DNA from 2 places in the Lysinibacillus sp. DFXJR4 genome. Region 2 is predicted to be linked to the other one. Evidence: riboswitches for the same ligand, from Rfam matches in the RefSeq annotation. Region 2 holds a riboswitch; the other holds the start of a gene.
The links. Region 2 has a riboswitch for cyclic di-GMP ahead of AC2CGN_RS20085 (methyl-accepting chemotaxis protein). Riboswitches for the same ligand answer to the same signal wherever they lie in the genome.
Positions count from the first base shown of each region.

Region 1: another riboswitch for cyclic di-GMP. It lies ahead of AC2CGN_RS12945 (amidase); the one in region 2 lies ahead of AC2CGN_RS20085 (methyl-accepting chemotaxis protein).

Region 1 covers NZ_JBXUNW010000005.1:53,088-69,497, reverse strand. Annotated here, with positions in the region: gene AC2CGN_RS13000 (AraC family transcriptional regulator) at 1-666, opposite strand, end outside; gene AC2CGN_RS12995 (EamA family transporter) at 776-1,714, shown strand; gene AC2CGN_RS12990 (Cj0069 family protein) at 1,896-2,942, shown strand; gene AC2CGN_RS12985 (LysE family transporter) at 3,000-3,632, opposite strand; gene AC2CGN_RS12980 (hypothetical protein) at 3,901-4,248, opposite strand; gene AC2CGN_RS12975 (tetratricopeptide repeat protein) at 4,668-5,408, opposite strand; gene AC2CGN_RS12970 (methyl-accepting chemotaxis protein) at 5,519-7,234, opposite strand; gene AC2CGN_RS12965 (hypothetical protein) at 7,436-7,642, shown strand; gene AC2CGN_RS12960 (saccharopine dehydrogenase family protein) at 7,932-9,161, shown strand; gene nspC (carboxynorspermidine decarboxylase) at 9,158-10,297, shown strand; gene AC2CGN_RS12950 (Rpn family recombination-promoting nuclease/putative transposase) at 10,399-11,313, opposite strand; gene AC2CGN_RS12945 (amidase) at 11,389-12,276, opposite strand; cyclic di-GMP riboswitch class I at 12,320-12,407, opposite strand; gene AC2CGN_RS12940 (chemotaxis protein CheW) at 12,543-13,031, opposite strand; gene AC2CGN_RS12935 (M20/M25/M40 family metallo-hydrolase) at 13,058-14,173, opposite strand; gene AC2CGN_RS12930 (hypothetical protein) at 14,697-15,650, opposite strand; gene AC2CGN_RS12925 (acyl-CoA carboxylase subunit beta) at 15,789-16,410, opposite strand, start outside.
Region 2 covers NZ_JBXUNW010000014.1:43,146-59,555, forward strand. Annotated here, with positions in the region: gene AC2CGN_RS20050 (hypothetical protein) at 1-224, shown strand, start outside; gene AC2CGN_RS20055 (hypothetical protein) at 268-981, shown strand; gene AC2CGN_RS20060 (methyl-accepting chemotaxis protein) at 1,023-2,120, shown strand; gene AC2CGN_RS20065 (S1C family serine protease) at 2,344-3,702, shown strand; gene AC2CGN_RS20070 (alpha/beta-type small acid-soluble spore protein) at 3,871-4,068, opposite strand; gene AC2CGN_RS20075 (YehS family protein) at 4,255-4,749, shown strand; gene AC2CGN_RS20080 (hypothetical protein) at 4,965-5,159, shown strand; cyclic di-GMP riboswitch class I at 5,373-5,458, shown strand; gene AC2CGN_RS20085 (methyl-accepting chemotaxis protein) at 5,563-7,314, shown strand; gene AC2CGN_RS20090 (SDR family NAD(P)-dependent oxidoreductase) at 7,304-8,056, shown strand; gene AC2CGN_RS20095 (sodium:solute symporter family protein) at 8,082-9,569, shown strand; gene AC2CGN_RS20100 (hypothetical protein) at 9,769-10,455, shown strand; gene AC2CGN_RS20105 (hypothetical protein) at 10,797-10,955, opposite strand; gene AC2CGN_RS20110 (methyl-accepting chemotaxis protein) at 10,992-12,686, opposite strand; gene AC2CGN_RS20115 (M23 family metallopeptidase) at 12,957-13,958, opposite strand; gene AC2CGN_RS20120 (PrkA family serine protein kinase) at 14,200-16,095, shown strand; gene yhbH (sporulation protein YhbH) at 16,260-16,410, shown strand, end outside.

The DNA of each region.
Region 1 (16,410 bases), on a different contig from region 2:
GCATTCTTCCCTGCTTAAATAAACATGTGCAGCTAATTGCTCCAATATTATTTTCTCTGCATAATTCACATGTAAATAATCCAGCATTTCCTTCACACGTTCATGCTGGACAATTTTCGCAGGTTCTAGCATTTCAATGGTCAGCATGGATTGCGTTAGCATAGCTTCCCAAATGGCTACAAGCTCTCTCCAAACCTTTAACTCATAAAAATCATTCTGCATTTGTAATATGGCTGCAATCTCTTTTACCTTTTGTGCTAAATGACCTGAAAGCCTTACATAAGGTAAGCGATTACTTGTAATGTATGGTTTTACATATTTCTCGGTAAATACACTTCCCTCATGTCCTCCTAGCAACATTGGGTCCACATTGAGACAGTAAATTCTTGCTAGATTTATTTCATATGGCTTTGCCTCGTGCAACCCTAAAGCATTAATAAATAGTCCATCTCCCTCTTCGAGTATAAAAACGTCCCCTCCTACTCGATATTCTATACGACCTTCTTTCACATAAACGAATTGAATCTCTTTATGCCAATGCAATGGCAAAAAATCTAAGCTTTCTAGTCGCATAGTCGTCTCATACAAAGCAACTGGAAATGCCTTCGTTCCATGTGAGGTTAGTTCTTGTAAATCCTTTGCAATTTTTATATGAGTTAAGGCCATTTCTCAATTCACCTCAATATATTGATATTTTTAACCATTAAATCGATATTTATTACACCTATAAGTCCTTATAATTTCTTTATATTGATAGTTTAGGAGATGTTTCAAAATGAATCAAACACAACTTAACAAACGTACTTTTGGTTTTATTCTCGTCATTCTGGGGGCAAGCTTTTGGGGTATTGGCGGGACTGTTGCGCAAAAGCTTTTTCAGCAGGAAAATATCGAAGTAGGATGGCTTGTTTCAAGTCGCCTTCTTATAGCAGGTCTATTATTAATTGGGGTTTATAAAATAACACATTGGAATAATTCAATTTTTGTTATGTTTCGTACAAAGCACAATGCCTTCAGACAAATATTATTTAGTTTACTAGGTATGCTTGCGGTTCAATATACGTATATGATGTCGATTTCAATCGGTAACTCAGCTGTTGCTACATTACTTCAATACTTAGCTCCACTTTTTATTATGGGCTATTATCTAATAACAAAGCATAGTCAATTAACAAGGCAGGATGGTATTGCTGTCACACTGACGTTGGTTGGTACTTTTTTATTACTTACAAACGGCTCCTTTTCAACCCTCTCTGTTCCCGGTATGGCAGTGTTTTGGGGCATTTTATCTGGTCTCTCTGCAGCTTTTTATACGCTATATGCTGTTCCGCTTTTACAGCAATTTCATTCATTGCTAGTGGTAGGGTGGTCGATGGTTATTGGTGGTATTGTGATGAGTCTATTTCATCAACCGTGGCAAATTAACATGTCTAATTGGGCATTGTCAACCATTGCGTATTTTTTGTTTATTGTTATTTTTGGAACGATGTTAGCCTTCTGGTTTTATATTGCTAGCCTACATTATTTAACGCCGAAAGAAACAAGCTTACTTGGCAGTTTAGAACCTTTAACAGCTGTTATGACAAGCGTATTATGGCTCAAAATTAACTTTGGAGGTTTTCAGTTGCTCGGAACAATGCTGATTCTTTGTATGATTTTATATCTCACTGTTTTCCCAAAAAAGCAACAACCATTACAAAATAATGGTGACTAAAATATAGATTTCAAGGAACACAAGCTGCATACTGCTTCACTTAAGTATGATAGAGCATCTTTATTGGCTGTTTATGTGGGATAAAATTTAAATTAATACACAAAATTTACATATTTTATATATCTTTTATCCCTTTCAGTCTATTATACTGAAACTATCATCATACTAAGGAGGTATTTTTATGGATAAAAAAGTTATATTTTTTGAGGTTCGTGGTGGTTCAGATAAGGGACCAGATGGCTATAGGAAAGATACAATGCCAATGGTGGATGCATTAAAGCAACGTGGTCAAAATGCGGAGGTTATTTTCTTTGATGTGACAAGAAAAGAAGAGATATTTAATTACGTGAAAGAAAATGGAATCGCTTATGTATCACGTATTAATCCTGGAAATTTACAGCATGAGGAAGAATACTTTGCAATGTTACGAGACCTATGTAATGCTGGTGTCATCGGAATGCCGCACCCTGATGCCATGATTGGCTATGGCTCGAAAGATGTCTTATCAAAATTGTCCTCTACCAATTTAGTGCCTGATGATACATTTGCCTATTATACAATTGAAGCCTTTAAAGCCCAATTTCCTACCTCTCTGGCTATTACAGAACGCGTTTTAAAGCAAAATCGTGGTTCAACAGGAGAAGGAATTTGGCGAGTAAAATTGGTGGAAACTCTTGCAGAAGGAGTCTCAGAGGTACCACTTGATGCTCAAATTAAATGTACGGAAGCCAAGGATAATCATGTGGAATATTGGAAGCTTAGTGATTTTATGATATTTTGCGAGCAGTACATTACAGGAGCAAATGGCATGCTTATCGATATGCGCTTCCTGCCACGTATTACAGAGGGGGAAATTCGCTTATTTATGTTACGTGATAAACCCGTACACGTTGTACATAAAAAGCCAGCAGATTCTGAGGATGCCTTTAGCGCAACATTATTTTCTGGTGCCAAGTACCGCTACGATTCTCCAGAGGACTGGGAAGAGCTGGTACAAAACTTCTTAACACAGCTACCTCTTGTCACTAGCCTGCTTGGTGGTTATGATTTGCCATTAATATGGACGGCTGATTTTATGTTAGATACTGATGCAGCAGGAGAAGATTGCTATGTTTTAGGTGAGATGAATTGCTCTTGTGTAGGCTTTACTTCGGAGCTTACCTTAGCACACCAAGTAGCTGAGGAAATTATCGCTTGCATCAAGGAGCGTACAGAGGTTTCCGCTTAACTAATTAACGTCTACAAACAAAAATAAAAAGTGCGATCTTGTAAATCGCACTTTTTTTCATATATAGACCTTTATAGCTTGAATAAATTCATAGATAAAATATCCAGCAAAGCCAATTAATAAGACACCTGCTGCCATTGTAAGAGTCTTAATGACCTTACGATTCATCGCTTTTCGAGTCACAGAAACAATGGCCATTAAGCCAATATCATGCAATAATATACCACTCAGAACACCTGCTGCAATGACTAAAAAGCTGGTTGATTCACCTTCACCATATGATTTGGCTAGAACCACACCGAAAACATTCACCCAAAATACGAGATTTCCAGGCGAAATGGCTACTAGTAGTCCATTACGATAAGAAGTAAAAAACGATTTTGTTACTTTCTCTCCTGCTAGCGTAATATCATGGTCCGCATTTTTAATTGAATCCAGCCCTAAGAAGAATAAAAAGCCTGCCCCTATTATCCACATTGGAATTTGAATAATTGGCATTGCTAAAATCGAGGCTAATCCCATATACAATGCAAATACTAATACTATGTCAATCGTCATGCCACCAAGTCCTACTGCCCAACCATGGATAAAGCCATTCTTTAAACCCTGCTTTGTCATTTCCACGGTAATGGCCCCAACTGGCATGGCAATCGCAAGTCCTACCAATACATATGCTACATATAAACTCAAACAAACACTTCTTTCATGCTATAAAATAAGCTTCATACGTCCGTTTGTTTGATTATAGCATAAAAATACGACATTGAAAGGGATTATTAATAATTATTCAACTTTATAGAATAATATTGAAAATAAAAACTATATTTCACATTACCCCCAATAAAGTAATATATCTACCAATAAAGGTTTCTCCCACCAAAATCCATATTGAACCTGTACAGTTTTGAAGTGACTTATTTATATTGCTATGCCACAATTTCAAGCTGATTTCATCAGATTAAACTATACGTAGGAGGTCTGTTTGAATGGAAAAGAATGCTATTATTGATGACCCTAATAGGCTTGAGTTACTGTTCTCATCCTGAAAATTAAACAAAAGAAGATTATTCATTTGTATCCATTTCTGGCTTTGTGACAGCTTTACAGGAAGAAAGATTTTAAGTAGTAAATAATGAATAATGCCCGTGGACTGAGCGGATAGTGCCGTTACCTGAGCGACCTTCTCCCTCACCCGAGCGGATAATGCTGTTGACTGAGCGACTTTCTCCCTTACCTGAGCGGATAGTGCTGTTGACTGAGCGACTTTCTCCTTCACCCGAGCGGATAATGCCGTTGACTGAGCCACTTTCTCTCTCACCTGAACGGAAATCAGCTATGTGATCAAGATGCCGATGATGAATATTTTAATGCAATCTGGTTTTCTTCATAGGAAAGTGAAAAGTGTGAGATTGGGGATTATATGTATGTTTGATAAGGAGTTTCTTTTTTATCGTACCCAGGACATGCCAGTGCTACTAAATTTTTTATAGAAGAACAAGAAAAGCAAGGGACTGTATTAACAGAAAAAAGAGGTTATACAGCAAGCTGTAAAGGAGCTTGACACAATCACGGAGAGCACTAGCATTCAAAACAAACAAATAGCTGTGATGTGTTCTTTGAAAATGAAAATTTAAACAAGCCCGATATAGCTAGAAATAAATAATACTTAGTCGTAATCTTTTTGGTGTGAAAAGGCATCTCTCAGGTGAAAGATGCCATTTTTCCTTAAAGCATTTGCTTTTTCCATTGAGTAAGAATATCAGTGGATTTCGCAATGTCCATCTTTAACATTACCTGCTTAGCAGAGCAACGCTTTTTAGCCTTTTCCCATGCATCCTCTAAGGCAGGCAAATAGCTTAAATTTTTTGTAGCTGCAACAAGCTGGAAAAAAATATTACCTTGAATATAATACCAGCGTGGGTTCATGCTATCTAACTGAATTGCTTCTTCAATAAGACGAAGGGCTAAATATGGACTGCCCTCACTGCGATTCAGAAATTGGGCAAAAGCCCCCCAGTAAAGTGCTTTATTTGGTTGTAGTTTGATGGCTTCTGCGTATTGAATATTTGCCTTATCATGCTCTTTCGCCAAAACAAAATATTCAGCCATTATATAGTAAGCATTCGCCTGTGCCTCAATGGGCCCAGCTAGCAATTCATCCACCACTTTACCAAACTGCTCATCATCCTGGCTTCCCGTATAAGCCGAAAGGACATCACGCTCTGGATAGGAGCCATCTGCTCGTTCCATATTTTGCTTCAGCTTTTCACCAGTAGGAATAGGCATATTCGCATAGCCATTCGCCTCCAATAAAGCAACATGTTGCTGAATCGTAGCAAATGCCGTATGCTCTGTGAATGCATTATCAGTTACAATATTTTTGGCTAACTGATAGCTTTCCTTCACGCTCCCATTTACAAATAGTTCATTAATCTGTTGGACACGCTCATCAAACTGTTTGATCACTATTAAAACCCTCACCTTCACCAAAAGAAACGTTTTATTGGTAGTTTACCATCTTCTCGAGAGAAAAGGAGCGTATATCATGTATTACAAGGGTAAATATTTAATAACGTTTAACATTCTTTTAATTTGAACGACTTTACATGTTGTTCAAGTGTATGTGCCATTTGATTCGTTTCATTTGAGCTATACGCTACCTCATCAATACTTGCTGTTGTTTGCTGGGCTGCCGCTGTAATCGCATTCAATGTTTCCTTAATCTCTTGAATGGATTGCGTTAATTGTTGAATCATCTGAACAACATGATCTGATTTCTCTGCCTCCAAAGTCATAGCATGTGATATCTCAATAATTTCTTCCACTGTATGTGAAACCGCTGCTGAAATATTTCCTAATGATTGAGCAGTTAAACGAACCGTCTTTGTTCCCTTTTCAATATATTTTGTATTATCTTGCGTCGAAGAAGTAACCTGCTGAATATGTCCCATAATTTCCTGTATTAGCTGGTCAACCTTTAATACTTCTTGATTCGATTGCTCAGCAAGTTTTCGAACTTCCTCTGCTACCACTGCAAAGCCCTTGCCATGTTCTCCTGCTCTTGCTGCTTCAATGGAGGCATTCAAAGCCAGTAAATTGGTTTGTTCAGCAATCCCAGCAATGGATGTGGTAATAGCCTGAACTCGCGTTGCTGAAGTGACTAGATTACTAACCGTGTTACTGACCATATCAGAGCCTTTACGGATTAAAGTCATGTCATTATTTATATCCTTAGCAAGTTGCTCTCCTTGTGCGGCAATTTTCATTGTTCCTCTTGTGGTTTCAACACTTGTATCTGCTTTCACTTTTATAGTTTGTAAATCTTCTGCTAAGGATGTAAGTACATCTGTTGCATTTTCTGCATGATGCAGACCATCTGTTACTGTCGCCGTAACTTCATAGATATTGTGCGCGACGCCTTGAATCGTATTTGACATATCATTTAATGTGTTAGCGGTTTCATCAGCATTTGTGGCTAATGTAATAGATGTAGTGCGCATCGTCATAATCATATTTTGTAAGTTGACAGTCATACGATCTAATGTGCTTGCTAAATCTCCTACTTCATCATTCCTTTTTACCTTCATTTCCTCCACCGCTAAATTACCATTAGCTATTTGCTTGGCCTGATGAATTAGTAAGGTAATAGGCTTAACTTTACGTCGAATTAAAAAGCCTGTAATAATTGAAGCAATTAACATTGGAAAAATACTAATTAAAATACCACTCTGCACAACATCCCAAGTTCGCTCCTTCACAATAGTAGCGTCGAAATCAATGACACTGATGGCAATGATTTCTTTACTTGTGTCATGATCCTTAAAAATTGGTGCATAGCCTGATAATCGCTCCATTCCACCATATGTATAGGGTTCGGAGTATGTTGGATGCTTTTTCTCAAGTAATAATTGGATTGCCTCCTGGTCCATGTAAAATGTATCTCCAGGTGCAAAGCCCTTCTCTGCCAAATGATCATCTAAGGCTAGCAATGTACCATCTAGTGTTAAAATATATTGCGTTTGAAAGATGTCTTTGTGTCCTGTTGTCCAGTTTAAATCCTTCCCAATACTCTCTTTTGCTGCTTGCTCCCCACGCAATGCTCTTTCCATATCTTCTGGGCGAATCAAGCCTGTTGTTATATTGGCACATCCATATGCCTCTATTCCCGCTGCATCATATAATTTATTATAAGCCGTTATGTATGTAGCGAACGATGTAATTCCTAGCATCACCACTAAGATACCAGCAATGATCGTTCCGAGTTGAAAAGTTAATGAATTTCGTAATTTCACGATTCATCATCTCCCCTTTCTAGTAAAAATCTATGAATATTCACTTTATTTCTATCATACTATAAAAAGATGTATTTAAAAAGCATCTTTTAATGAATAATAGAATGGAAAAAGTATTGGATAAAGTTCTGAATTATGAGATAATTGAAGTGCTATATCTTCATCTATTGGGCATAAAATCTTCATTTAGGAGGGCTTGCTATGAATAGACGTTTTCATGTTGTATCGCTTTTTATTGGAAATTTATTAACACTAGGCGCTATTTTCATTTATGCTATACAAAGTCAAGTGAATGTTGCCCTCAGTACTTATGCCCTTGTAATGGCTTTTTTAAGTGCATTGCTCATGATCTTTTTCTATGTGTGGGGAGATGAAAAGAAACAAATTTCAAATCGGTTTTCAAAATAATTTAGCAATAATTAAAATCTATTTGAATTTTTCCCTTCCTGCTTTAGTAGGAAAGGGAATTTTTCATGTGCTTCCTTTTCACTCAAAAAGTAATACTTCAATCACTAGTGTTTCTATTCCCCTCTAGTTATTGATGAACCATTCAGCTTTATTGGCGTAAAATAAGTCCAATTGTTGTAGAAAAATAAATTTTTTTGTAGAAAATTTTAAAACAATGATTGAGTACTATATCAAATTTCTGTATAATCAGCTTGTTTGACAATACTTTTATGAACTTGGGGGTAGACAATTGGGTAAAGCATTGATTATCGGAGCTGGCGGAGTTGCCAGTGTTGTGGTACACAAGTGTGTTCAAAATTCGGACGTATTTGAGGAAATTTGTATCGCAAGTAGAACTGTTTCAAAATGTGACGCTCTAAAAGAAAAACTAGATGGCGGAAAAACAAAAATTCATACTGCACAGGTAGACGCAGACAATACAGAAGAGGTTATTGAGCTTATTAAAGCTTTTGGACCAGATGTAGTCATTAACGTTGCCCTACCTTATCAGGACTTAACGATTATGGATGCTTGCTTAGCGACAGGTGTGCACTATGTGGATACTGCAAACTACGAGCCACCTGAAACGGCAAAATTTGAATATAAATGGCAATGGGCTTATAAAGAAAAGTTTGAAAAAGCTGGCTTAACTGCATTACTTGGTAGCGGTTTTGATCCAGGTGTAACAGGCGTTTTTACAGCTCATGCACAAAAACATGAATTTGATGAAATCCACTATATCGATATCGTGGATGCAAATGCAGGAGATCATGGTTATCATTTCGCAACAAACTTCAACCCAGAGATTAACATTCGTGAAATAACAGCGAATGGTCGTTACTGGAAAGAAGGCGAGTGGGTGGAAACAGCACCACTTGAGAAAAAAGAGGTTTATAACTTACCAGAAATCGGACCAAAAGATATTTACCTTCTATACCATGAAGAGCTTGAATCACTTGCGAAAAATATCAAAGGTTTAAAACAAATCCGCTTCTGGATGACGTTCTCTGAAAAATACTTAACACACTTAAAAGTATTAGAAAACGTTGGCATGACATCAATCGAACCTATCGAATTTGAAGGTCAAATGATTCAGCCAATCCACTTCCTAAAAGCAGTATTACCAGATCCAGCTTCACTTGGACCACGTACAAAAGGTAAAACAAATATCGGTTGTATTATTCGCGGTCTTAAAGATGGCAAAGAAAAAACGTACTATGTATACAACGTATGTGACCATCAAGAATGTTATAACGAAGTTGGTTCGCAAGCGATTTCTTATACAACTGGCGTACCAGCTATGATTGGTGCAATGCTTGTGATGAATGGTGAATGGCGCAAACCAGGTGTTTGGAATGTAGAAGATTTCAATCCAGATCCATTCATGGATGCATTAAATAAATGGGGTCTACCATGGCAAGAAAGCCATAACCCAGAATTACTTGACCTTGATTTAGATGCAAAGGAATTAAGCCGATGAAACCAATTGATTTTTCAAAAGTTCCATCCCCTTCTTATGTAGTGGATGAGCGATTATTAACACAAAATCTTGAGCTTTTAAAATCAATTCAAGATCGTACAGGCTGCCGCATTTTACTAGCCCTTAAAGGTTTTTCTATGCATTCAACATTCCCTTTAGTAGGGGAATATTTAGCAGGCATTACAGCTAGCTCACTGCATGAAGCACGTCTTGGCTATGAAAAAATGGGCAAAGAAGTTCACGTTTATGCTCCTGCTTATATTGAGCATGAAATGGACGAGCTTCTAGGCTATGTGGATCACATCGTGTTTAACTCATTTAACCAATGGGCTCAGTTCAAGGATAAAGTGAAATCTGCTGGTAAAACAATTGAATGTGGTATTCGTGTGAATCCTGAGTACTCTGAAATTGAAACAGCTCTTTATGATCCTTGCTATACGAATTCCCGTCTTGGCACAACTTTGGCTAACTTCGATAAATCCCAGCTTGACGGCATCGATGGCTTACACTTCCATGCGATGTGTGAACAAAATTCAGATACGTTAGAGCGTATTATTGAAGTAGTAGAAGAAAAGTTTGGTGATGTTTTACACCAAATGAAATGGTTGAACTTCGGTGGTGGCCACCATATTACACGTGAAGATTATGATGTAGAGAAGCTTGTGAATATCATTAATTATGTGCAAGAAAAATATAACCTGCTTGTGTATTTAGAGCCAGGTGAAGCAGTAGCCCTTAATACTGGTTATTTGGTAGCTACAGTCCTTGATATCCAAGAAAATGGGATGGATCTTGCTATTCTAGATACATCAGCAACATGTCATATGCCTGACGTACTTGAAATGCCATACCGTCCAATGATTATTGGCTCTGGTCAAGCGAATGAATTAGCCCACACATATCGCCTAGGTGGACTTACATGTCTTGCTGGTGATGTAATTGGCGATTATTCATTTGAGCAGCCACTAAAACCAGGTGACCGTCTTGTATTTACAGATATGGCCCATTATTCAATGGTGAAAAACCATATGTTTAACGGCGTCAACTTACCTTCAATCGTTTCTTACAATGATGAAGAGGGCATTAAAGTCATTCGTGAATTTAAATTTGAAGACTATAGTGGCCGACTTTCTTAAAAAATGTCAAACACCTCCAGCTAAATTTGGAGGTGTTTTATTATCTTCTTAGGTTTTAAAAGGACTACCTTTCTCCTTGCTCTTAGTCTTAGTGTTTTACATCATTCAACTTCGATTTCAGTTCTTAACTGTAATACTTCCTCTACAGTTAAGCTAGTTAATTGCATAATTTGTTCATTATCGTAACCTGATGCAATCATATTTTTTGCCACCGCTTTAATTCCTTTCTCTATTCCTTTCTCTATTCCTTCTTGTTGTGCATGATATTTAGCATCCTCTAGTTTAGCTACTTCATCAATCATGTACTTTAAACGAGACTGGTAGGCAATAATTGTTTCAGGTGTTTGGCTTAACTCTTCCCATGCACTTAGTGCTTGTTGCAAGTTTTCGTCTTTCATTGTTAATGCCTCCAATTCTAGATAAATATCATCATATGTTTTTTGCTTACGAGCATCTACCATGCCAAGTAATAATAACCATCTAACTAAAATATCGTCCAGAGCGTTTAATGTTTGGTTAAACCAGGCATGTAGAAACTTGTCCATTTCAATAAAGTGAATTTCTAATACATCGTCTTTTGATCTTAAGCGTTGAAGTAACGCATCCTCATATAAATGATAGGTACTATGATAATGGACGATTTCTTCAAATAATGTAAAATGGCAAATATTGATAGTTATAGTGGGGCGTTGTGTATGATACCCTAGTCCTTTTTGTAGCTGGGTTGTAAATAATCGTGACCAATAAAACATCGACCGTTTAAACATATCCTGCTGAGTGGAAAGCTGCATTTCAATATTAATCAGCTCTCCTGCTTGCGTTTTCACTACAATATCAAGTCGTGATTGTTTATCGTCTTGATATTCACCACCTAACACTTGATTTAAAAACATTGCTTCTGTAATAGTTGCCCGACCTGTACGTTGTAAAATGGCATTCAGAAAGACTATAGTTATATGTTTGTTGCGCTCACTGCCAAAAAGCTGTTTAAACGCAAAATCTACTTTTAAATCCAATAACTTTGAAAGGAGGTTCTAGCCCTCTACGTTTGTTAGCATAATTAATATAAGTATCAAGTGTACTTTGCTCTACTATGGCTGCATATTCATCCAACTATCAACATGATGAATGGCAACCCCTTGATAGCTTGTTTTTTTCGCATAGTGACGTTGAACAAGTGCTAGTTGCTTATTCATATAGGCTTCACCATTATCATAAAAAGTAATATTTTGATTATCATCTAATGCACCTGTTTCAACACTAATCACAATGGATTTATTAACTTTTTTGGCATAGGCTACTTCATGTTGTACAATTTTAATAATATCTTTTGCTGTATTTCGATAAGCCATAATAGAAACGCCCTCTACTTGATTTATCACCCATTCAGCAAGTAATCCTTTTCCAAATTGATTGTTGTATTTAATTTCGTCAAACCAGAACGGCATATCTGCTTCCAAAGGTAATTGTAATTGCTTGGTTTCCTTTTTGGCTCTTGTAAGAAGTGCTTGATAGGATTCAATTGATTGTGTTTGATTATAGCTCCATCCACTATTTAAGTATGGCTCTATATCGAGATGAACGCCTGAAAATCGCTCAGTCACTTCAGCATTTTTATTATATGTATGTAACCAATCAAACAACTGATCCTGCATTTTATAGCCATCTTTAGATACCCAATCTGGCGCTCCGTCCAATGCATATATTTTGATACCCCTTGCAGTTGCATGACTAATAAAACGCTTATAGACGGCACTTACTATATCCATATTAATCTGTAAATACAGTTTGTTTACCTGCTTGTTCTCTAAAAACGAAAGTACTCCTGCCTCATCCTCAATAATCCTTGAAGTATCCCATAACCAAGTAGCCTTATCTTCCACGTTCACTGCGTCTACCTTTCCAAATGATAGTCCAAACGTACTGGCAATTGTAACAAAAATAACAATAGTTACTGTTAATAAGGAACAACTTTTCATGTCTTACAGCTCCATTCTATTTGCCAGAGCTCCTAGAACAGAACCTGGTAACCTGACAATCATGCACTAAAATAGTGTTTAGACTCATGGCTTTGCGTCCTTCTCTTTCGACAAGTTTGCCTTTTACAGTTGTTTTCTTTTCCTTATCATACATGGCAAAAATAAAAATGTCTGTAGGAAAAATGCATACTAATCATTAATAAGGAGGAATAAAATCATATTCAAACGGGTTATTTTTACTATTAAAAATAAAAAACGTAGAGCCTTCAAGCATCTACGTTTTCTTGTTCATTTTCTAGCATTTTATGCAAGTAATTAATAATTTCACGAATTCCTTCTAGTGAATTGACTAGTATTTTTGGGTCCACATAGGTAATCATACGATTTTCCAGGTTTGCCACTGCTGTAAAATAACGCGTTTTTGAATAGTTGACAAGTCCCATCTGCTGTAAAACAGACGTGTCAAAATCTAGAATTTCACGGGCTTCCGTTACAAGTAATCCATAATTCACAACATCTGTATTCAATACTATAATACGTGCTGTTACAGCATTTGAAGAACGATTATATAGAATACGTTCAAAATCAAGCACTGGGATAAGCTCACCACGAATTCTTGTGAAGCCTAGAAGATAATTAGGTAAATGAGGAATCGGTGTTACATGCTCTAATTTTTCAATTGAAATTGCTTGTTCCACAGGCACTGCATACTCTTCAGTTCCACAAGCAAAAACTACTGCTTTTACACTTTCCATGCGGTCACATCCTTCAATTTCTGCTGTTATTTTTTTGCAGATTCTTTGACAATTTCAACTAGTAAATCTGCTAATTTTTCTAATTCTTCTACTGGGATTTTTTCATTTGTTGTATGAATATCTTCGTAGCCAACAGAAAGGTTGACTGTAGGGATGCCAAAGCCTGCAATTACATTTGCATCTGAACCTCCTCCAGAAATCCCTAGGGTCGGTGTGCGATCAATGTTACGTGCTGCTGCCATTGCGACTTGAACGACTTTATCTGTTTCAGTTACTCGGAATCCTGGATACATAAGCTTTACTTCTACTTCAGCACGTGCTCCAAGTGATGCAGAGATTTGTTCAAATGTCTCCTGCATATGCTTCGTTTGAGCATCGAGCTTCATTTTATCAATTGAACGAGCCTCTGCAAGGATATTCACTTCATCACATACAATATTCGTAGCCTGACCACCCTCAAAACGACCAATATTTGCTGTAGTTTCTTCATCTAAACGGCCTAGCTTCATCTGTGCAATACATTTTGCAGCCACTGTAATCGCTGATACTCCTTTTTCTGGAGCTACACCAGCGTGAGCAGTTTTGCCAATAATTTTGGCGAAGACTTTTGCCTGATATGGTGCTGCTGTAACAATTCCACCCACTTTACCATCACTATCCACTGCAAAGCCGTATTTTGCTTTAATTTTGGATGAATCTAACTCTTTAGCCCCAACAAGTCCACTTTCTTCACCCGCAGTGATGATAAATTCAATATCTCCATGCTCAATATTCTGCTCTTTTAAACGTTTCACCATTTCTAGTAATGCTGCAAGCCCAGCTTTATCATCAGCGCCCAAAATTGTAGTACCATCTGACACGATATACCCATCCTCTCGTAAAGATGGCTTAATCCCTTTACCTGGTACAACTGTATCCATATGAGAAGTAAAATAAATTGGTTCAACATCTAAAGAACCTTTTAAAGTAGCCAATATATTGCCTGCTCCATGTCCATTTCGTGTATGGGCATCATCCTGTTCTACTGTAAAACCAAGCGCTGTTAATTTGTCGATTAAAACCGGCGCAATCAAATGCTCATATTTTGTTTCTGAATCAATTTGTACGAGCTCGAAAAACTCTTCTACTAAACGACTTGTCATGTTGTAAGACTCCCTTAGTTTACGTGTATTACCACGTTATAGTATATGTATTATTTTAGCACAACGTTAGAGGAGTTGAAATAATTCACTAGCAGTTCGAGACTAATTTTTGGAAGGAGATCAATTATGCCTCGGCATAATTGCGTCCGGAATTGGCTTTGTGCATGCACAAAGAACTCCTTTCCGATTCCGTGACATCCGCCAGAGGCTTTGGGCCAACAGATGTTTTTTGTGCGAAAGCGTAGTGCTAACGCAGCGACAGCAACATGATGTTGGTCACTAAGTCGTTGCCACAAGACGTGGCGTTCTTAGACTGAGTTCCGCTATTTCAGTAGGTATTTGGACACCCACTGAAAAGGAAACAAAACCGCATTCATCTCACCATTTGTAAATGTGGGAGTCTTCTGTAGCTGCCGCTGTCGTGCATAAAACATCTGCCACTATGCTTTCGATACAAAAAACATTTGCTGAATGAAGATAAAAAGCTCGTGAAAGAGGGAGTTTATCCCTTTCCACAAGCTTCTTATAGTTGGAAGATAGCATCTTTTTCACGTTCAAGTAACTGAAGATATTCAACCGCTTTATGATGCTTATCCTGTAAACGCCAAATTGTATTATGTACATCATCTTGCACACGAGACACTTGCTCCCTAGCAGTTGATATTTTGGAGTGAACTGACCAGGCTGAGAAAATATCATCAAAGAAGTAGTCTGCAAATTTGACAAAGCCATCTGTTTCAACATGTAATGATTTCGTTGATAAATCATGGATGTCCAGAAGCTCATTATGAAATCGCTGTAAAGCAATTTGAGCATCGTGAAGATAATTTTCAGACTGATTTAGTGCATCATGCTTCAAATGTGTAGCAATAAGTCCCCCTCCCAAAAACGTATCCCATGTTGAAAAACCATTAGCGGAATGTAGAGAAGCAGCCGCTTGCCCAAGCATTGTTAATGCATTTTCACCAGCCTCTTCAGCCTCCTTCATTTCTATAATTAATTGCTTCGTTACTATTTCTTCATGGGCTAATTGCTCTAATTTTTTTGCTTGCTCTGGCTCATGTATTTGTAGGTAGCCCTTCTTTTTAGCATTCAGCTTGTTTAAAGCTTCTTGTAAATGTTGTTCATTAATTTGAGTAAGCTTTGACTCAGCTTGTGCTAAATCGATTGTTAAATCTTCTTGCATTTTCTTTGCTTCATTTATTTTTAATTCAAGAACGGCTGCTTTATCAATTCTCTCTGCTCGTAGCTCATCTTGCTGCCCCGTCCACGTACGAATCATATTCATAAACGAAAAGCCTTCTAATTTATCAAGTTTCGTTCGAATGTGATTGAGTGCTATAGAATGTTTGTAAATGTCCTGTTGTGCACGCTCAAGTTGATTTTCAATTAATCGTTTTTGCTCATTTAACCTACTAACATTTCTTAATTGTGCATGTATGATTTCCTGTTCATTTTGTAATTGTTTCCATTCCATTCATCTCAACTCCTCTTATCTATTTGTACGGATGAAAAGAGTAAATGTTTCAATTATCTGTCATCTTTTATCATTTTTCGTCAATTTCTTTGTGCCAACAGGAAAGCCCAGCAAATGGCTGCTGGGCTTGTACAAATTTTATAGTGGAATATTTCCGTGTTTTTTCTCTGGGCGTGATTCATGTTTATTTGAAAGCATGTCTAAACCTTGAATTAGCTTAATACGTGTATCACGTGGATCAATGACATCATCTACCATACCGCGAGATGCTGCAACATATGGGTTTGCGAACTTTTCTTTGTATTCTTCAATTTTCGCTGCACGTGTTGCTTCTGGATCGTCAGATTTTGCAATCTCGCGCGCAAAGATAATATTCGCGGCACCTGCTGCACCCATAACAGCGATTTCAGCGTTTGGCCAAGCAAATACAAGGTCAGCCCCAATTGATTTAGAGTTAAGCGCAACATAAGCACCGCCATAAGCCTTACGTAAAATAACTGTAATTTTCGGTACAGTTGCTTCTGAGTATGCATAAAGGATTTTTGCTCCATGACGGATGATTCCACCATGCTCTTGCTTAACGCCTGGGAAGAAGCCAGAAACGTCTTCAAAAGTGATGATTGGAACATTGTATGCATCACAAGTACGGATGAAACGAGCCGCTTTGTCAGAAGAATCGATATCTAGTCCACCAGCAAGTACTTTTGGTTGGTTACAAACTAGACCAACAGACTCACCTGCGATACGTGCAAAACCTACT
Region 2 (16,410 bases):
CATATACATTAGTTTTTGATGCAACTTATCAATCACCGCTTCCTTCAAAGGTTTCAACAGAGCTAGGAGAAACACTAATGTTTTACGCATCACTAGGTTTCAAAGAATTATTTATTGTTAGCCCAGCCTCTAAAATAGGATATGTCCAAGTACGAAATGCTTTAGAGAGAGTTAACTTCCCAGGGACAGTGGTTGACAATGTTTCACAATTACCAAGTCGTTAGTCTTTTATTAGCTATAGTCATATTTTGAAAAGAGGAATTTAGGATGCAAACAGTTCAAGAATTATATACATATGAAATCCTTACAAAGGACCAAACAGATTTAATTGAACAGGCAGCAGAATGTTTAGCAAAAACATTTATTGGAGTAGAAGTTGCCGGTAAATGGGTGCAAGAGCCGATTATCGGGTACGCCTTACAACTCCCATACGAAGATTTCTATCAATTTACAAAGGAATATATTGAAGCAAATGTTCATCAAGGATATTGTGCTATTGCACTAGATAAAGAGCAAAAAGTCGTAGGCGCACTAGTTGGGGATACGAATGTCCTTGAAATTATGGAAGAGGATATTTTTGAAGGCACGTTCTCTAATATGAACATAGTCATGCATGTTTTAGAGGATATTGATGAACGTTTCTTAAAAGATTATAAAAAACGTTATGGAAAAGATATGGAAGATGGAGAGGTACTACATTTATTTTTATTAGGTGTAATTGCTGAACATAATCGTCATGATATTGTACAAGGCTTAGGCGATATATTAGTAAAAAGAGCAAAAGAAGAAGGCTTAAGATTAGTATTAGCTGAAGCGACAAATCCAAAGTCATTGCGTTTAATGGAGAAGTATCATGACCTGACAAAATATGTAGACATAGAAGGAAACTTTATTGTTCATAAATATGAAAGCAACGAACATCTAAGCAGTATTCCATCAACTGTAGCAGATGGAATTTACATCATTGTAAAAGAACTATAAAATTTTATCACTAATACGTTAGTAGAATAGGAGATATTTTCATGGAAGCCATTATGCTAGGGATTATTGTAGTTTTAATATGTACATCTTTGTATTTTGCTTACCTCTATTTTTCACTTAAACGTCATGCCCAGTTAAATAATGAGGGACAAAATGGACTAAACGAATTATCAACAGGTCAAATAGGTGAACAATTTTTTAAATTCGCAAAAAAGATCAATGAAAAAGGTGAAAATCTTTTTGAACATGGGGAATACGCAACTGAAAAGGCTGATACTGTAAGGGCCGCTATTGACGAAGTCGGTAAAGGATTAAAAAAGCAACTAGTCGCTACCGAAGAGAGCTCTACTTCTATCGAAGACATTACAGTAGCTATTGAAGAACTGTCTATAAGATCAAACCAAATTTCAGAACAATCGAATACGACGTTAGAATTAACGCAAGAGGGTAACGTTAAGTTAAAAGATTCACTGGTGAAAATGGAGCAATTTAATCAAACGATTAATACGACATTTGATGCAATCAATACACTTGGAGAAAAATCATACGAGATTGGAAACATTGTAAAAGTAATTACAGGAATTTCCGAGCAAATCAATCTATTAGCATTGAATGCAGCTATCGAAGCAGCACGTGCAGGTGAACATGGTAAAGGTTTTGCTGTAGTTGCTGATGAAGTTCGTAAATTAGCAGAACAATCGCGTCAGTCAGCTGATGAAGTTTCAAATATTGTCAAAAATATTCAAGATGAGACGAACAAAGTCGTAATCTCGATGAAGCAAGGAACAGAAGAATTTGAACAAACAAATACAAAAATTCTTGAAATAGGAGAAATGTTCGAAAAAATTGTAGATACAACAAAAATTATTGCTGAAAATAATGCGAATTCATCAGCAAGTACAGAAGAATTATCTTCAAGCTCACTTCAAATTGTGGCAGCTATGAAGGATATTTCTTTTATTTCGCGAGAGTCTGTTGAAATGTTTGAAGAGTTAGTTGGAATTAGCGATGAAGAGTTAAATACAATGGAAAAACTAGTTCAAGAAGCAGAGCAACTTGTAAAATTAAAAAAGGATGCAGAAAAAATCCTTTTTTCTTTAAATCGTGGTGTTGAAACGGAAGAAGCTAGAGCTGTTTAAGGTGCCGCAAAAATACGAAAGAGGAAGTTATCCTTGAATGTTTTAATCAATAAATGGAGATATGTCACTTCCACAAGAAAACAGGGCAAAGGGAAGTTAAGCAAGAACGAATTCTGGGAGGAATTCGTTCTTTTTCATGTAATTGAATAAAGGATTTAGAGGAATATAAACGAATTGTATATAAGTGCTAAATAAATATACGTACTGTAGGAGATGGAAGGATATGATTGTGACAACCAGACCTTTAAAAATTAAATATAAAAAACCAGGCAATCCTCTTCAGGAGTTTATGGAAAACATTCAATACAATAGCTCCCTTACAAAGGAAGTTGTCTTTCTTCGATATATTGGTATACCTGAATCTGTCGATCTTTATAGGGAAGATATTTTAAAAATGGATGAGTATTTTTATGCTAAAAAGGAAAGTGTGCTTTATTTACGATTACATAAGCTTGAGGTCATCACCAATAAAAAAGATGTAGATAGATTTTCAGAGCTTTGGGGGAATTGGCAAGTCGTGGTTAATAACCCTGCGTTACTTTACGAGACACCTTTATGTGGTAAATTACAGAAGGATCATCTTGAATGGACAAAAAAAATTAGCTTTAAAGAAATCATCCAAATGTATAAAGAAAATCAGCCAAACGCCAATGAAACTTTATTAAAAAATTTTGCAGTAAAATTTTTATACTGGATGGATTACTATTTGCCTCAAATTTTTTCTGAAGATAACCAAACAGTGCAGAAAATTGTTTTTGTTGGTAGCATTACACAGCATGAACTATTATTCTTATATTTCTTATCGACACTTGGTTGTGATATCTGTTACATGAATCCTAAAGAAGACATTCCAAATTTGCTTCCAATCATAGCAGCATCATCTACTTTATATAAGTGTTGCGGCTTCTATGAAAAGGAAGTGGTAATACCAAAGCCTCAACCTAAAAAGAGTATACCATCTCAACAAACAATAACACTTCCGGTTCAGAATAAAACGGTGGAAGAGTGTAGCTATGAGCAATTAGCTTCTTTAGCCACATCTGTTGTAATGATTAAAACGTTTGGAGAGGATCATGAGGTGTTGTGCTTTGGTTCTGGTGTCGTTCTTCATCAAGATGGGTATATTTTAACAAACCTGCATGTTGTGAGTGGTGGGGAATATTATTCTGTACTATATGAGAACGATAAGAACGAATATATAACACATCAGTTTGTAAAATATCATGATGTGCATGATTTAGCCATTCTGAAGGTAGATAGAGTAAGCAAGCCTTTACCTGTTAAAGTTGAAGGTCCATTAGTTCGAGGACAGAAGATCGTTGCTATTGGCAGTCCTCTAGGATTATTTAATTCCGTTTCTGATGGTATTGTTTCTGGGTTTCGGGATATTCGAGGTATGTCTATGATTCAATTTACGGCGGCCATTTCAAACGGAAGTTCAGGTGGTGCTTTACTGGATATGCAAGGAAGACTAGTAGGGTTGATTACAGCAGGCTTTAATGATGGTCAGAATCTTAACTTAGCTGTACCTGCTCATTTAATCTATCAATTTGCTCAAAATTTTATTGAATTACCGAGTTAACGATTAATCCATTGCTATTTCATAAAATCCAATAATAGATGTTACCCTCAAGAAGAGTAAACTATAATGAACTTATTCAAGAAAACTTAAGGCGAAGAAAAAATTAATTGATAATAAAATACGAAAGAACGAATTCCAATCAAAAGGGATTCGTTCTTTTTTATGTGATTATAATAAACCTTTTGAACGTTTTTCAGCCATTTCCACGAGGCGTTTTGTTATTTCGCCTCCGACTGAGCCGTTTGCGCGAGAAGAGGCTTCAGGCCCTAACTGTACATTAAATTCTTGTGCAATTTCATACTTTAATTGATCAACAGCTTCTTGTACACCAGGTACTTGAAGTTTATTGGAACTACGAATAGCCATTTTGCTCACCTCCTTGTGATTAGAATGGTCGAGAGTGAGCGATTCATACATTTAACTTAGAAAAATGCATATTCTAATTACTATTGTAAAGTAACTTTGTGGAAAGGTAGCTAAAAATGTGAATGTCTCTGCTATAATAAAGTGAAACTTAATTAATGTTTTTTCTAAGTAAATGGAGGTTTTTAAATGACGAATAATGATATTTTAATTCGTTTAAGATATGCATTAGATATCAAAAATACAGATATGGTTAAAATTTTTAAGCTAGGCGGCATGGATTTTACAAAAGATGAAGTTTTGAACATGCTTATTAAAGTTAATGATGAGGAAGAAGCACCAGAAGAATACATCAAATGTAATAATAAAATGCTTGAGGCTTTCTTAAATGGGCTCATCACATTTAAGCGAGGACCACAGCCATCTAAGCCTGGACAAGCTGAGGGAACACAACTGATTTCAGGAAAAGAAAGTCCTAATAATATGCTATTAAAGAAAGTAAAAATTGCTTTAGCATTAACAAGTGAGGATATGTTGGATATTTTATATGATGGCGGTGTTAATGTTTCGAAAGGTGAATTAGGTGCCATTTTAAGAAATCCAAGTCATCGCAACTATAAGGAATGTGGCGATCGATTCGTGAGAAATTTTTTAAGAGGATTGACAAATAAATATAGAGAATAAATGGATATTTAAAAGAGCAGCTATTATTTTGTAGTTGCTCTTTTAATAGATAATCTTACGTAAATAGCTCTAAAATGTTGCGAATATACTATGAAAATCACGATTTTCTTTTTAAAATTTAGTTGACAAAATGTGACGGAATTGTGTACACTTTAGATGACACAAAGTTGTCACAAACGGGGAAAATAAATGTTTACGAACAGAGGGGTGCTTTTATGGTTTATTTTGACATCTTATTAGTTGCTATTGCATGTGTTAGTACGCCACTCATTGTTGCAATTATTTTAGACATCTTTTATGCAGAGAAAAAACAGGTTCGTTTTTCATTACGTCGTACATCAGTATGGTATTTATGTATGTTTGTTTTATCTTTTATACCAACAGTCTTACTTATGACACACAACGTATAGTTTACTTTAATAGGAATAAACACTTAGGGGTAAGTGAATATAAAAATATAGGAGTAGCTACAATTTTAAATACTTGTAGCTGCTCTTTTTATGTGTTCGTATGTCATTCTAATCATTCTATTGTTTGTTAATTGATGGTAAAAAAGTATTAAGAAATGCGTAATTTAAAATGGTTCCGTTGACTACTTTTACCCATTGTGTTAATTTGAGGAGGAAAAAGATAGGCAAATCTACTGAAAAGTAGGGACGCAAAGCTACAGGTCTAAGGCAATAAATGCTATGATGGCTGGGTTGCAAAAGATTGCTAGTTAAGTACATATAATGCTAGTTATATTCTTTGTTGCCTATTTCTTTTTTGAAATAGGTTATTTTTTATAAAAAATTCGATAAGGGGGAAGTAGTAATGAAGTTCTTAAAAAATGCTTCATTAAAAAACAAACTTTTACTAACAGTTAGCATTATTGTTTTACTTCTAATAACAGTGATTACTACACAAAGTATTAGAGAATTAAACAATCGAATGACTGTAGATTTAGAGCAAGAGTTAAAAAGTGTTGGGTTATTAACAGCCATGAATCTTGATAGTGATGAAATTAAAGCTTTATTGACCGAAAAAGGGGAAACCAACGCTAAATTTACAAAAGTTCAAAAGCAGCTCGATAAGATCCAAGAGGAACAAGGAATTATGAGCTGGAGCTACATATGGGATGTCAAGGATGAGGGTGGCGTCAATCCTATAGGTTATACGACCAATTTAAATGATGTGTATGAAGCAGGTGAAATTTTTAAGGATTTAGCAGATGAGCATGTAGAAACAGCTAAATTGGCTATTAAAAATAACAGTACAGAGGTAACTGATATTTTCCAGGATCCGTATGGTTCATGGAGAACGGTTTTTAGTCCTATTAAGGATGATAACGGGCAGCTAATAGCATTATTGGGTATTGATTATTCTGCGGATTACATTAACACCATTATTAAAAAAAGTGTTACTAAACAGATTGTGATTGCTGTTATTGGTATTGTCATTTTATTAATTTTAGTTTACATAATTATTGATCGTTTACTAAAGCCATTAAAGAAGGTAGTAAATGTAGCCAATCAGGTGGCAAATGGTGAATTGATGAATGTTGATTTAGAAATTACGAAGGATGAAATTGGAAATTTATCTGAATCTATACATAAGATGGTGTCCAATTTGCAACATATCATTTTAAACATAAGAAATACATCAAACAATGTATCTTCTGCAGCTAATCAGCTTACTGTGCATGCAGGGGAGACATATAACAGTTCTACAAATATTGCTCAGGATATGAGACAAATTACACAAAATGCTGAGGCTTCTATGGTGATGACAGAAGAAACAGCGGCTGCAATGGAAGAAACAGCGACAGGCATTCAGCAAATTGCAGACTCTGCTAATACAGCAGCTGAATCATCTATTGCTGCATCCCAAGCTTCCGAACGTGGGAATCAAGTTGTTCAGCAAGTAATTACACAGATGGAGCTAATTAATGGCTCTGTGGAACAAATTGGAACAACCATCAATGGATTACATTCTAATACGAAAAAAATTAGCGATATTGTTAGCCTTATTACAGCTATCGCCGATCAAACAAATTTATTAGCATTGAATGCCGCTATTGAGGCAGCAAGAGCTGGAGAGCACGGAAAAGGCTTTGCGGTGGTGGCTGATGAGGTAAGAAGTTTAGCTGAGCAATCATCACAATCTGCTACTGAAATTTACAATTTGATTAGTACAATTCAAGCTGATTCAAACGCTTCTATTACGGTTATGGAGAAGGGTAAAGAGGATGTAAAGGCTGGGATGGAATTTACCAATGAGGTAGGAGAAATCTTTAAGGAAATTCTCACTTCGTCTGAGGAGGTTGCAAGCCAAATTCGTGAAATTTCGGCTGCATCTCAGCAAATATCTGCTTCATCTGAGGAAGTCGCTGCATCTGTAAATAACATTAAACAATCAGCAGAGCAGTCTTCGGAATTCTCATCAAATGTTTCAACAGCAACACAAGATCAATTGACAGCAATGCAGGAAGTAAAAGAGGCATCTTCTTCATTAGGAAAAACAGCAGAAGAATTACAGGCACTCGTTTCGAAATTCAAATTGGAGAATGATCATTATGGAAATTAATTTTAAAGGAAAAAATGTTCTTGTAACTGGTTCAAGTAAAGGCATCGGCAAAGCTATCGCATTAGGCTTTGCGGAACACGGTGCTAATCTCTTAATAAACTATATTGGGGATGACAAGGAAGCAGAAGAGGTTCGTGCACAAGCAGAAAAGTTTGGTGTTCAGGCAATTAAATTCAATGCGGATGTATCGAATTCCCAGCAAGTGCAAGACATGTATCAATATATGGATACACATTTAGGCGCAATTGATATTCTTGTCAATAACGCCGGATTTGCTCAGGCTTCAAGCATTACAGATTTGACTGACGAGCAATGGGATAAAATGATTAAGGTACATTTATATGGCTGCTTCTATAATTGTCGTGAAGCAGCAAAAAGAATGAAGGAACAAAACAGTGGAAAAATTATTAATATCTCTTCTGATATTGGTAGTTTAGGCTGTGAAGAGTTTACGCATTATTCGGCTGCAAAAGGTGGAATTAACGCCTTTACAAAAGCTTTAGCAAGAGAATTAGCTCCTTCTATTTTAGTCAATGCAGTAGCTCCTAGTGGCACATTTACTGATATTCTTAAGGAATTTGGTGACAACTACGTAGAGGAGGAGTCTGCTAAATATCCTTTAAAACGATTAGCACAACCGGAGGAAATTGCAAAGAGTGTATTATTTTTAGCCTCAGAAAATGCTAATTTCTATACAGGACAGCTTTTAACGCCTAATGGTGGGGTTGTTATGAACGGATAAAGCGAAAAACTAAGGAGCCATACTTATGTTAAATATAATCATCTTTAGCTTATACTTAATTTTTATTTATTATATTGGCTATAAAGGCTATAAGCGTGTAAATACTGCCGAGGATTTAATTGTTGCTGGATGGAGCATGCCGCTATCTGTTGTAACAGGAAGCTTAGTTGCCGCCTTATTAGCAGCACCCTTCTTTTTTGCTGCTGTTGGTTCAGGCTATACAAGTGGAGGTTTTGAAGGCTCAGCAACAATGGGCGGCTTAGGCACCTGTATGATTCTTGGGGCACTTATCTGGACAAAGCCACTACGAAGATTGAAGGGTTGGACATTAGCTGATTACTATGGACTACGATATGGAAGTAAGAAGCTAGGTGCATATACAGGAGTCGTGATGGCAATAGCCTTTGGGGTCTTTAATGCGGCTGCACTAACTGTGGGTGGAACATATATTATTCAGCAGCTTTTACAAATTGATTTTGTGCCTGCTGCATTACTATTTGTATCCCTAACGGCTCTTTATTCAGTGATTGGTGGGCTATGGGCAGTTGCCTATACGGAAATTGTACAGGGTGCTCTTGCAGTAGCAGGGATCTTAGGAATAACGATTTTCATTTTGTTCTATTATCCAGATGTTACATTCAATCCTGAATGGTGGAATATCAGTACATTATTCGAAAAGGCTGGGGCAGAGTTTTGGACCCTTTATCTTGTGCTAGCACTTGGCGACATTCCAGCAGTGGATTTAGGGCAAAGGGTAGCTGCTGCCAAAAGCCCGAAAGTAGCACAGCGTAGTATGATTATTGCAGGGTCCATTATTATTGCAATTAGTTGGATTCCAGGAATGTTAGGAGAGGCATTCAAGACCATTTATCCTGATAGTTCAAATCCAGAAACATTAATGCTTACATTTGCACAAGGGTATTTCCCTCCATTATTAGCAGCAATTTTCCTAACGGCAATGGCTGCTATGGGGATGTCAACGGTAGCTGCATGCTATGTTGCCACTTCTGGAATTGTAACAAAAAATATTTATTTAGATTTTATTAACCGTAACCCCGATCCTAAAAAGCTATTAAGATTTTCCCGTGCTATTATTCTTGCAAGTGCTTTACTAGGCTTAGTGCTCGCATTGAGCTTCCAAAAAGTAATTGATTTAGCGTATTTAGCGTGGGACATTATATTCGTAACAATTTTCTGGCCAATAGTTTTAGGACCATTCTGGAAGCGAGTAAGTACGCCAGCAGTTTGGGCAAGTATTTCAGTAGGGCTGGTATACTATATCGTTACATCATTGACACATGTCCCGAGCCTCAATATCCAATCTGAAGGTTTCTTAGGCTTATTGAATGAGTTATGGCAGGCTCCTGTTTTCTCAGGTGTTGTGATTACAGGCATCACCATTGTTGTAGTGAGCTTACTTATTCCTCCTACACAGCATGTACTTGAAATGCACAGGATAGAACAAGATAAGAGCCTAGATGATGTCGGAAGCAAGGAAGAGTTAATGAAGTAATTTAAAAAATTTTAGGCAACTTTATAAGAAGATGATGTCTGTATTGCGCAGCCATCATCTTTTTAGGTTCGCTATTTTTATTACTTCTATCTTAAAATACCCTTGATATTTAAGAATGAAAAGGTGATGAGTAGAATAGAATTTCTACTATATATGGTTGTAATTGTTCTATCATTTTCTTCTTGAGGGTGGGATATAGGTGAAAACCTTTTTTGTCTTTTTTCTAGGAATTATCTATTTATTACTAGCAAATGCAGTTGAATCAATTCTATTTAATAGGCTGTATTTTCTTATAGGCATAGTTCTAATAATTGTCGGAAGTATACACTACTTGAAAGAGCGTAATAGTTATTTAAAATGGTTAGAAGATATGAGAGAGGCAAGTGAGCGAGAGCTGCTGGCAATTCCCCATACACAGTGTATCCTTTCAGAGGATAGCTTAAGTGCTTTATTGTTAGACGAACCAACGAATACACTTTATTTTGCAAGTAGGGAAGATTTAGAGGAGGAATTGATAAAAAAGGTCATCCACTTTGATAAAATATATGAAGTAGCAATAGTGGAGGATGAAATATTTATTGCAAGAACAAGTAATCATTTAATCAGTGGTTCTTTATTAGAGGATGAGCAGGATGTTGAAGTAGAGGAGATTGATGAAGATGATCCTGCGTATAATACTGTCTCTCAATTAGCTTTGAAAATTGTAGCTGATAATTTATCAGACCCTATTTTAGAATTTGTTTTTTTAGATGAAGAGGAGCCCATTTCTAGGGAGGAGGACGAGTACCTAGAGTCCTTAGAGCTATGTGAAAAATGGTATCAGAAGATAAGTGTGATTATCAAGCGTTATGAACTTGAAAGAGTACCCATTCGCCATTGGCAATAAAATTTAGAAGCTATCTCGATTCATTAACATAAATCGGAATAGCTTTTTTTCATAAAAATTTGATTTAGCAACAAGTTAATTGAGGGGCAAAGGAATTGCTCGGGTAGGGCAAGAACTTGCTCAGGTGTCCCCCAAAACTGCTCGGGTATGGCAAGAACTTGCTCAGGTGATTGCCCAAACTGCTCGGGTATGGTAAGAACTTGCTCAGGTGGCCCTCAAAACTGCTCGGGTAGGGGAAAAACTTGCTCAGGTGGTTCCCAAAACTGCTCGGGTATGATAAGAACTTGCTCAGGTGTCCTCAGGAACTGCTCGGGTATGGGAAGAACTTGCTCAGGTAGCTCTCAAAACTGCTCGGGCAGCGCAAGAACTTGCTCAGGTGGTTCCCAAAACTGCTCGGGCAGTGCAAGAACTTGCTCAGGTGATTCCCCAAACTGCTCGGGTATGGCAAGAACTTGCTCAGGTGTCCCCCAAACTGCTCGGTCAGGGCAAGAAACAACCAAGCAGTCCCAAAACAGTTATCGAGAAGCGCTGGATTTTTAGATTTTAAATTGTTGCAACTGACTGTTTAGCTCTTCGGACAAACCGGCGAGCTGGCTTGCGCTTCTTGAAATTTCATCCATAGTACTTGCGGTTTCCTCTATGGTTGCTGTTGTTTGCTCCACACCTGCCGCAGATTCTTGGGAAATCGAGGCCATTTCATCGACAGAGGTATTGACGGATTCAGAGTTTTGAGCTAGCTTATTTAAATTTTCCGATATGGCGTTAATATTGAGAATCATATCCTCAACTGCACCTGATATCTGTTCAAAGGTTTCATTTGTCTGATTTAATTGGGTTGAACCTTTTTTTACTTCCTCATAGCCTGATTGGAGTGCTGCTGTTACATTGCCAGTCTCTCCTTGGATGCGATTAACGATTGTTGAAATATCTGTCACGGAGAATTGGACTTGTTCAGCCAGCTTACGCACCTCGTCGGCTACTACTGCGAAGCCCTTTCCATGTTCTCCTGCGCGAGCTGCTTCAATGGCAGCATTTAAAGCAAGCAGGTTTGTTTGATTTGAGATATCATCAATAACCGAAACTAGCTTGGAAATTTCCGCCGATTGCTCGTTTAAACTTTCGACTTTTCTTACTGAATTTAAAACAATTTCATTTATCGCGTTCATTTGATGTGTAGATTGAATCATTAAATTTTTACCTGTCGAAGTTAAGCTTTGAACATGGCCTGAATGCTTGTTCAATTCAATGCCCTCTTTTGTCGTATCATGAATACGGTGTTGGAATGATGTCATTGTTTCCGCTAAATCACTTGCAGTAGATGCCTGTGTTTCAGTACCAGAGGCAAGCTCCTGCATTGTTACGGTTATTTGCTCTGTTCCCGTTTGAACCTCATTGGCAGATTGAGCAAGCTCCTCGCTACTTGCTGCTACAGTTTCTGAAACAGTATGAATCGAGCTAATTGTTTGCTTTAATTTTTGATTCATTTCATTTGCGGCCAGCATTAATTGACCTATTTCATCCTGTTGATCTATAAATAGCGGCTTATGGCGGAGATTACCATTTGCTAATTCTCCCATACGCTCTGAAACAATCGTAATGGGCTTTGAAATCTTACTTGCAGTTATAATGGCAATAACAATGCCAGCAACCGTCAAGACAATACTAGCTATTGTGCCAATAGTTTTATTACTGGAACTTGTAGAGACAACTTCATTCCCTACGTTGGTAATAGATTCTGAACGATTATTGGCTAATTCCTCATAACCGATGCGAACTTCCGTTACAAGATCATTAATGGCTGTTAAATTTTGTAATGCTAATTCTTTATCACCTCTTTTATAGACATCAAATACTTGAGTATTTACACGATTACTCCATTCCCGTGCCATTACTACTAGTTTTTCACGCTCCGGTGTATTTTCAAATTTTTCTACAATACTATTGCTTTCCTCTGCAATTTGCCGGTATTGATTGAACGTCTCTATGTATTTTTCATCGCCTGATACAACATAGCTTAAAGCCGATGATAATCGAACACTCATAGACATGGCTAAATTTTTACTTGCTGTCATAACAATTAAATCTTCGTTCACTAGACCCTTTGCCTGCTTCTCCATCTGAGTATTAGAAAGATAAGTATAGGTTATGAAGCAAAAAACAAAAACTAACAATAGAAGAAATGCACCTAAAATCCTTGCTTTAAGTGTTTTAAACTGAAATATCCCTTTCATCTTTCCCATCCTTTTTCGTGTTTAATAATCCGCATCACATGCAAATTGTTATAGTACAAATATTATTTTATAACTAAATCAGTGTATAAATAAGTCCTTTTAGTGGGAAAATTTAAAATAGTTTTTTAGTACAATAATAAATAGAGGAAAATTTCGTGAGTAGTGAAATGTATATGCTCCTAAAATATTCCTGAAAAAATTCACTGCTCGTTAAGTATTTCTACCTAAATAAAAAAAGCACTTGCTGTAAAAACATCAAGTGCTACTCAATTATTGTTTTGCCTTTGCCTTTTTGGCTAGTCGTTCCCATTGTAATAATGAAGGATATGGATCGAATGCCCATTCTGTGCGACCATTGAATTTATAGATACCATAATGCAGATGGGGAGGGAATTTACCCGATGTACCTTCCTTGCCATAGCCAGAGCTTCCTACATAACCAAGAACAGTGCCAGGCTCGACAATGTCACCTACTTCAATATCCTTATGATAGCTACCAAGATGGGCATAATAGTGATATGAATTATGATTATCGCGGATGCCTATTCGCCAGCCACCAAATTGGTTCCAGCCTTTTATTTCCACTACACCATATGAAGTAGAAACTACAGGAGTTCCATAACTAGCGAAAATATCTGTTCCTTCATGGATGCGTCGTCCACCCCAGCCTCTGTTAGCTCCCCATGTACCTCGATAACTGTAATCGTAATTTGTAGGGATTGGGAAGGTATGAGCATCAAGTTCGGTTGTTTTAAAATGTCTATACATAGTGGAAATGGTGAAGATTTGATTAACAGCTTCCTCACTTCCATAATAATCCCATAAAGCTAATTTAAAATCCTCATCAGTTGTTCCAAATTTGCTTAAAAAACTAGCCATGGAAAATATGACATCAGCATCGTCTGTTGGATTGGCAACACCGTCACCATTACCATCGAGACCCATTCCTCCAAAATAGCTTATCGTTTCTGGAGAGGTATCTTCTTTTATAGGATTTAAAGGGCCTGACCAATATTCATCGGAAAATTGAATGGCGATAATACCATCTCTTTTTGGTATATCCTTACGAACGGATTGCAGATTGCGCTCATATTGGTCAATGGCTGCTAAAAAATGCCATGGAATGAGCAATTCATCAAATTGTACAAAATAGGTCATGCGTTGCTGTAAAATTTCTTCTTCTGAGGGTTTATCATTTGCCAAAGCAATGGTGGGGCTAGTATAACTCCATAATAATATCCATGATAAAAGAAAAATAAAATGGCGATTCAATAATGGACCTCCTTTCTAACGTTAGAATAACCGAATTTTTTTTCTTCATTCAGTACTTTTTGTGGGAAAAGAAGTGGATTGCTGTAGTCCGTTACTAAAATAAACTAATATCGTGCAGCCAATATTTTCATGGGTAAATAGAACAATAAGAAGAAACTTTGGCAAAGAAAAAGTATTGGGTATCATAATGTCATTTACTTCATACTATGTTATAAATCAAGCCCTGAATGGAGGGAAGGCTATCAACATTTTAGATAAAGTGAAAAGCTATCGCGAAGAAGAAAATCGGCTGAAGTGGGAAGGGACATTTGCAGATTATTTAAGCATCATTAAGGAAAGACCTGAAGTTGCACAAACAGCCCATTCACGCGTCTACAATATGATAAAAAGTGCTGGTGTAGAGGAACGCGATGGGCAAAAAATGTACAAATTTTTTGGGCAAGAAATTTTTGGGCTTGAAACAGCAATTGAAAGACTGGTGGAGGAATATTTCCACCCAGCAGCACGAAGATTAGATGTGAGGAAGCGCATTTTGTTATTAATGGGACCCGTAAGTGGAGGGAAATCAACAATCGTGACCTTGTTAAAACGCGGGCTTGAGCATTTTTCGCGAACAGATGAAGGCGCAGTTTATGCAATTAAGGGATGTCCAATGCATGAGGATCCGCTACATTTGATTCCTCATCATTTGCGTAATGAATTTTTTGAGGAGTATGGCATAAGAATTGAGGGAAGCTTATCACCTTTAAATACGATGCGTCTTGAAAAAGAATACGATGGGCGTATTGAAAATGTGATGATTGAACGTATAACTTTTTCAGAAGACAAACGTGTAGGCATTGGTACATTTACACCATCAGATCCTAAATCACAGGATATTGCAGATTTAACAGGTAGTATTGATTTCTCCACAATTGGAGAGTTTGGTTCAGAATCGGACCCTCGAGCTTACCGCTTTGACGGGGAACTAAATAAGGCAAATAGAGGTATGATGGAATTTCAGGAAATGTTAAAGCTTGATGAGAAATTCTTATGGAATTTATTATCTTTAACACAGGAAGGGAATTTCAAAGCAGGTCGATTTGCATTAATTAGTGCTGATGAACTAATCGTAGCGCATACAAATGAAACGGAATATCGTTCATTTATTTCCAATAAAAAAAATGAGGCGCTACATTCCCGTATTATTGTTATGCCAATTCCGTATAACTTGAAAGTTAGCCAGGAAGAGCATATTTATGAAAAGATGATAAAAGAAAGTGATATGTCCCATGTGCATATTGCGCCACATGCATTAAAGGCCGCAGCAATCTTTTCGGTTCTCACAAGACTAGAAGTACCGAAAAAGCAAGGTGTGGATCTTATAAAAAAAATGCGCCTGTACGACGGAGAAAATGTGGAGGGATTTAATTCCGTTGACTTAGAGGAGCTTAAAAAAGAGTTCCCAAATGAAGGCATGAACGGTATTGATCCACGCTATATCATTAATCGTATTTCTTCGGCTATTATTCGCAAAGAGATACCATCTATTAATGCATTAGATGTCTTACGGGCACTGAAAGATGGATTGGATCAACATGCTTCCATTTCTCAAGAGGATCGCGAAAAATATATGAATTACATTGCGGTTGCTCGTCGTGAGTACGATGAAATTGCTAAAAATGAAGTACAAAAGGCCTTTGTCTATTCGTATGAGGAATCGGCAAAAACATTGATGAACAATTATCTTGATAATGTAGAGGCGTTTTGTAATAAAAATAAAATTTTAGATCCATTGACTGGGGAGGAAATGAATCCTGACGAAAAATTAATGCGCTCAATTGAAGAGCAAATTGGTATTTCAGAAAATGCAAAAAAAGCATTCCGTGAGGAAATATTAATTCGGATTTCTGCGTATGCTCGAAAGGGTAAGCGTTTTGATTACAATTCTCATGAAAGATTACGAGAGGCGATTCAGAAAAAATTATTTGCAGACTTAAAAGATGTCGTGAAAATTACAACATCTTCAAAAATGCCGGATGAATCACAGCTTAAGAAAATTAATGAGGTTGTTGCAAGATTAGTCGATGAGCATGGCTATAATACAGCATCTGCTAATGAATTGCTGCAATATGTAGGTAGTCTGTTAAATCGATAAGCAAGTTTGATAGGAGTAATAGGAGTGTCCCAATTTAAGGGCCACTCCTTTTATCTTCATACTAAAAAAAACGAACATAATTGATTTCTCGAAAAATGTTCAAGAAAGAGGATTTCTAGCATAGTATAGAAAAAGCGAATTTGAGCAGATGGGTGAGGATAAAAATGACTGAACACGAAAACAAACGCTTTGTCATCTCTCAGGAAAATTGGTCCCTCCATCGTAAAGGGCACCAGGACCAGCAACGTCATATGGAAAAGGTAAAAGATGCAATCAAGAATAATTTGCCTGATTTAGTTAGTGAGGAAAGTATAG